Thiocapsa bogorovii: one gene and its partner. The protein of the gene in region 2 interacts with the protein of the main gene of each other region in a pairwise test. Links are inferred from orthologs where the notes say so. Each region holds a gene or a part of one and is shown on either strand. Other genes may lie near its edges. The genes, in order: rho and hfq.

Region 1 (3,256 bases), 2.3 Mb from region 2 along the record:
CGCGCCAACCCGTGTCGAAGGGACGTAAAGACCGCCACGCCCAGCCCAAGACCGCCAGCAGATCCTCCGGTGGGCGTATCGTCCGCTGCGGGGCCGGAAGGAGCCGGATCTCGGCAGGCATCCCATGCCCGACCCTGGCGTCGAGCTCGAGCCCGATCCCGTCGAGGTCTGTCGAGGCACTGAGGAAGACAAGACGACTGGTGCCATCGGCGCTTCCGTCGGCGCCCGGTTCGGTCTCGATGCGATAGCTGCAGGCCACGCGCACGCCGCCGAGTGAGGGGAAGTGACGCCTCGGATCCACCGCATCCACCTGCTCGATCAGCGCCTCCGGATCCGGCCCATCGCTGCGTAACGTCGCGACTCGCCCCGCCGCGTCGATCAGCGTCCGGATCAAACCGTAATGCCGTCGACCGTGACTCTCGAGGACGAGCGTCTCGGTCAGTCCGCCCGGGACATCGGGCGTGTCCGGATACCCCGTCGGCTTAAAGAGGATACGGCGCGCCAGTCGATCGCTCCCCGCAAGATCGACATGCCGCCCGCGCCGCGTGAAGGGCTCCGCAAGGGCCAGGATCTCATGATGCGTGAGCGGGATTTTCGGCTGCCGACGCGCATCTTCGGTGCGTCCGACCTTAGGGGGCTTGTTCCGCTTGACCGGCGGCGGCCAGAGCGGTCGCATCGGTTTCGGCGCGTACATGCTAAACCGCGTCCTGAGTGAACCTTGAGGCCGAGTCTGGAATTGCCGTCGGTTGGAAACCGGAAGATCCGGGTCGGACGCGGTTCAGAAACAAAGAAAAAAATGACTTAAACCGCGTCAACTGCGTTGCTCGTTGGCGCGCGCAAGGCCGGCGGACTGACTCGGAGCGATGCATGTTGCACCAAGACGCGGTTTAACCCTTCATGGAGGAGAAGAATTCGTCGTTGGTTTTGGTTGCCTTGAGCTTGTCGTGCAGGAATTCCATCGCGGCGAGTTCGTCCATCGGGTGCAGGATCTTACGCAGGATCCACATCTTCTGCAGTTCGGCGGGGTTCATCAGCAGCTCTTCGCGGCGCGTGCCGGAGCGATTGATGTTGATGGCGGGGAAGATGCGGCGCTCGGCGATACGGCGATCCATGTGGATCTCCATGTTGCCGGTGCCCTTGAACTCCTCGTAGATGACGTCGTCCATGCGCGAGCCGGTGTCCACGAGCGCGGTGGCCAAGATCGTCAGGCTGCCGCCTTCCTCGACGTTGCGCGCGGCACCGAAGAAGCGTTTGGGTCGCTGCAGTGCGTTGGCGTCGACACCGCCGGTCAGGACCTTACCGGAAGAGGGGACGACCGTGTTGTAGGCACGGGCAAGACGGGTGATGGAGTCGAGCAGGATGACGACATCGCGCTTGTGCTCGACGAGACGCTTGGCCTTTTCGATGACCATCTCGGCGACTTGGACGTGACGCGTGGCGGGCTCGTCGAAGGTCGATGAGATGACCTCGCCGCGGACCGAGCGGGCCATCTCGGTGACCTCTTCCGGGCGTTCGTCGATGAGCAGCACGATCAGGTAACAATCCGGGTGATTGTGGCCGATCGATTGGGCGATGTTCTGCAACATCATGGTCTTGCCGGCCTTGGGCGGGGAGACGATGAGTCCGCGCTGGCCCTTGCCGATGGGGGCCACCAGGTCGATGGTGCGCGCCGTGATGTCCTCGGTGCTCCCGTTGCCGATCTCGAGGGTAAGCCGCTTGTTGGCAAACAGCGGCGTGAAATTCTCGAAGAGGATCTTCGACTTGGCGTTCTCCGGCCGGTCGAAGTTGATGTCGTTGACCTTGAACAGCGCGAAATAGCGCTCGCCGTCCTTGGGCGGACGTATCTTCCCCGATATCGTGTCGCCGGTACGCAGAGCGAAACGCCGGATTTGGCTGGGGGACACATAGATGTCGTCTGGCCCGGCGAGATAGGAGGCGTCTGCGGATCGCAGGAACCCGAAGCCGTCGGTCAGGATCTCGAGCACCCCGTCGCCGTAGATGTCCTCGCCCCGTTTCGCCTGCGCCTTGAGGATGGCGAAGATCAGGTCCTGTTTGCGCGACCGCCCGACGCCTTCGATCTCCATGGACTGGGCGAGTGCGACCAGTTCGGGTACGGGCGCTTTCTTCAATTCGGTTAGGTTCATCACATTTTTTGTCGTCGGCGGAGGTGAGGGGGTGTTCGGCAACGCCCCGGGGCAGGGCCCGTGTTGCGGGGGAACGCGGTTGGGGGTGGTCGCTTTACGGGGACGGGGCGCCTTGGCGGCGGCCCCTCGGGAGTGTCGATCGGTGGCCATGGGTGCCGGTGTCGGTTCCGGTCCGCGGGGGCGGCCGGCAGATTGAACCGGATGCCGTTACCGGTCTTCCTTAAAGGTTACTGTCGATGAAGGCCGTCAGTTGGGACTTGGACACCGCCCCGACCTTGGTGGCTTCGACCTCGCCCTGACGGAACAGCATCAGGGTCGGGATACCGCGAATCCCGTAGCGCGGCGGTGTGTTGGGGTTCTCGTCGATGTTGAGCTTCGCGACCTTGATGCGGCCGGCGTATTCCCCTGCGATCTCGTCGAGCACGGGCGCGATCATCTTGCAGGGCCCACACCAGTCGGCCCAGTAGTCCACGAGCACGGGTTCGAGGGATTTCAAAACCTCGTCTTCGAATGAATCATCGGTCACATGGACGATGCTATCGCTCACTGAAGTGATCTCCCATAGGGTGTTTGCGGCACGGGCGGTTGTTTCTGTTTACGTTCGGCGGATGACGGCGGAGCGGGGTCGCTGGGGCGCGGCGCGAACGGGTCGTGGAGCGGGCGGGCGAATTGGCGTTGGAATGTGCCCTTGAGTAAGATGCTATTTGATCCAAAGCGAAGAGATTTTGCAAGCCTTGCCCAATTCGCGAGGCCCGTAGCTCCAGGGACTCCCCACGTCATGACCGACAAACACCTCACTCAGACCCGCTTCGACAGCTTCGCGCTCGATCAACGGATCCTTGATGGACTCGACGACGCGGGCTTCACCCGCTGTACGCCGATCCAGGAACAAACCCTGCCGCTCGCGTTGTCGGGCCGGGACGTTGCCGGTCAAGCCCAAACCGGCACCGGGAAGACTGCGGCCTTTCTGATCGTGCTCATGCAACGCCTGCTGACCAATCCCGAGCCTGCCCCGGCAAAGATCGCACGTCCGCGTGCGCTGATCCTCGCCCCGACCCGTGAGCTCGCGGTCCAGATCCATCGGGATACGGAGCTTCTCGCCAAGCATACAG
Region 2 (3,019 bases):
TCCGCCGATGGCAAACATCGCATGGCGAACGCGCGTGCCCGGCTGCTGACGATACTGCAGGAAGGTCGCGCTTCGAGTCGATCGTCAGCTGCTCGCCTGTTCTTTCGCGAACCGCGAGCTCCTGGCCGCCAAGCGCTCCCGGTCCGGCCGTCCGATGATAAGATCCATCGACCACCCCCCCGCCGGCTTCGGCACGTCCGAGATGATCTGCGCATGCTCAAACAACCAAGCCCGCAACCGCCCTTCGTCGGGCTCAAGCTCCAGCGAGCATCGAATCCGTTCGCGCCCCAACCATTCTGAGATCGCCTGCAACAGCAGATCGACCCCGGCGCCCGTCTGCGCGGACAGCCAGACCCTGCTCGGCAAGCCAGCAGAGTCCCGCTCGATGCGCGGCGACTCGTCGGGGAGCAGATCGACCTTGTTGTAGACCTCCAGGCGCGGGATTGCGTCGCTTCCGATCTCGGCGAGCACCTGCTCCACGTCGGCCGCGAGACGGGACCGATGCGGCGCCGATGCCTCCACGACATGGAGCAAGAGTGCGGCGTTGCGCGTCTCCTCGAGCGTGGAGCGAAACGCCGCGACCAATTCATGCGGAAGCCGGCCGACGAAGCCGACCGTGTCGGCCACGAGCACACGCCCGCCATCGGGGAGGGTCAAACGACGCAAGGTGGGATCCAAGGTCGCAAAGAGCTGATCGGCCTGAAAGACACCGGCCTCGGTCAAGCGGTTGAAGAGTGTGGACTTGCCCGCGTTGGTGTAACCCACGAGGGAGAGCACGGGCAGCTCGGCCTTGTCGCGTGCCTTGCGCCCCTGGGCGCGCTGCACCTGGATGCGGTCCAGGCGCCGATCGAGCACGGTCATCCGTTTGGACAGCAGCCGGCGGTCGGTCTCGAGCTGGGTCTCGCCGGGGCCGCGCAGACCGATACCGCCCTTCTGGCGCTCCAAGTGGGTCCATCCTCGCACCAGCCGGGTCGACATGTGCTTGAGCTGCGCAAGCTCGACCTGCAGCTTGCCCTCGAAGGAGCGCGCACGCTGCGCGAAGATGTCGAGAATCAGGCCGGAGCGATCCACGACGCGACATTTGACAAGGCGCTCGAGATTGCGCTCCTGGCCGGGCGAGAGCGGATGATTGAAGATCACCAGTTCCGCTTCCGTGCCCGCGACCAGTGCGATCAGCTCTTCGCACTTGCCGGTTCCGATAAAGAGTTTCGGGTCGGGCGAAGAGCGCGAGCCCCGCAGGGTGCCGACGACTTCCGCACCCGCGGCGACCGCCAGGCGACGAAACTCCTCGCGCTCGTCGGGCTCGGCGGTCGAGCCGATATCCAAGTGCACCAAAACAGCGCGCTCGCCGGCGCTCGGGCGCTCAAACACAGCAACCTCCCTCGCGGCGACGAAGCTCCGCGCGCGAGCCGACTATGGCTGGACCCCGATCATGTATTGCCCGGCTCCGGCACTGCCCCTTCCGCCGGCGGGAGCTTGACGTTTCTGGCAGGTACGACGGTCGATATCGCATGCTTGTAAATCATCTGGCTGACGTTGTTTTTCAACAACACGACGAACTGATCGAAGGATTCGATCTGGCCCTGAAGCTTGATTCCGTTGACCAAAAAGATGGACACGGGGACGCGTTCCTTCCTCAGGGCGTTCAGAAAAGGGTCTTGGAGGCTTTGGCCTTTAGACATGGAGTGACTCCTTGTTGTTTTAGTCGCCTAGGTTTGCCCGGCAAAAAGGTTTGGCTATGATCGCTGCCAATCAAGCCGGGGTGGAGCAGGCAGGACAGCAGCCGGGACAGGCATACCCGCCGAAAAGCCTCGTTTAGTGTCGTCGAAACGCTGCGCTTTCACCATGCCGCCGTGCATCGCCCCGATCCTTGTCGACGCAAGAAAGCGGATCGACGTGATCGCCGCAACATGTGGACCTTTCTGTAAACAAAGGCCAGCAAATAGAGTGCCACGCATCGGACTCCAACGCCAGACAGCTGCGCAATCAGGCCGACGGGAAGGAGACACCGGAATGCGCCGGGCGTTCAATGCCTTCAAGACTTTCGCGCCGAGAAGACTCGCCCGGAATGCGCCTCAGCGCGCATGAAGCGCCGTCGATCGAGCCATCCGAATCAGACGCAGCGCCGCGTCGAGCGGATCCGGATCGTCGGCGACCCAATGGGTCGCCGACTCGGCACGCAGCCAGGTCAACTGGCGTTTGGCGAGTTGTCTGGAGGCGACGATGCCTTTCAGACACATCTCGTCGGCATCGAGCGTGCCGTCGAGATAGCTCCAGACCTGACGATATCCGACCGACCGCATCGACGGCAGATCCGAGGTGAGATCGCCGCGCGCGCGCAGACGTGCCACCTCATCGACCAAGCCCTGCTCCAGCATCGTGCGGAAGCGCCGGGCAATGCGCTCGCGAAGCGCTTCGCGATCCGCCGGGGCGCGCACCAATTTGAGGAGGCGATACGGCAGTTCGGCGCTTTCGGCAGCCGACTCGATCAGCGCACTCATCGACCGGCCGGTCAGGGCATGAATCTCCAACGCGCGTTGAATACGCTGAGGATCGTTCGGGTGGATCCGAGCCGCCGCCTGCGGGTCCAGGCGCTCCAGTCGCGCGTGCATCGCGGACCAGCCGATGACGCCGGCCTCGTCGGACAGGGCTTGGCGGAGCGCCGGATCCGCGCTCGGCAGTCGGGCCAGGCCCTGTTGCAGCGCCTTGAAATAGAGCATGGTGCCGCCGACCAGGAGCGGAATCCGGCCCTGCGCGCTGATCTGCGCCATCGCCGCGAGTGCATCTTCACGGAAGCGGGCAGTCGAGTAGGCCTCGGCGGGGTCCAGGATGTCGATCAAACGATGCGGCGCTCCGGCCAGTACCTCGGGTGTTGGCTTGGCCGTGCCGATGTCCATGCCGCGATACACCATCGCCGAATCGACACTGATGATCTCGCACGGCAGTCGCTGCACCAGCTCGACGGCGAGATCCGTCTTGCCGGACGCGGTCGGGCCCATGAGCAGGATGGCGAGGGGAC

What was found.
Region 1: the proteins of hfq (region 2) and rho interact in binary tests that used the Escherichia coli proteins (3 or more experiments, as listed by UniProt). The link is inferred for Thiocapsa bogorovii from one-to-one orthologs.

The regions. Positions count from the first base shown.
Region 1 is NZ_CP089309.1:3,029,614-3,032,869, forward strand. What follows is about bases 17-2,953. They hold rho (transcription termination factor Rho), read right to left. Parts: upstream 2,145-2,953; coding sequence 888-2,144; downstream 17-887. Other genes in these bases: LT988_RS13710 (hypothetical protein), read right to left, coding at 17-694; trxA (thioredoxin TrxA), read right to left, coding at 2,365-2,691; LT988_RS13725 (DEAD/DEAH box helicase), read left to right, coding at 2,923-2,953. In the rest of the region: more of LT988_RS13710, read right to left, coding at 1-16; more of LT988_RS13725, read left to right, coding at 2,954-3,256. UniProt on the Escherichia coli protein: Facilitates transcription termination by a mechanism that involves Rho binding to the nascent RNA, activation of Rho's RNA-dependent ATPase activity, and release of the mRNA from the DNA template.
Region 2 is NZ_CP089309.1:5,302,982-5,306,000, reverse strand. What follows is about bases 57-2,756. They hold hfq (RNA chaperone Hfq), read right to left. Parts: upstream 1,683-2,756; coding sequence 1,431-1,682; downstream 57-1,430. Other genes in these bases: miaA (tRNA (adenosine(37)-N6)-dimethylallyltransferase MiaA), read right to left, coding at 2,076-2,756; hflX (ribosome rescue GTPase HflX), read right to left, coding at 85-1,371. Outside these bases: more of miaA, read right to left, coding at 2,757-2,999. UniProt on the Escherichia coli protein: RNA chaperone that binds small regulatory RNA (sRNAs) and mRNAs to facilitate mRNA translational regulation in response to envelope stress, environmental stress and changes in metabolite concentrations.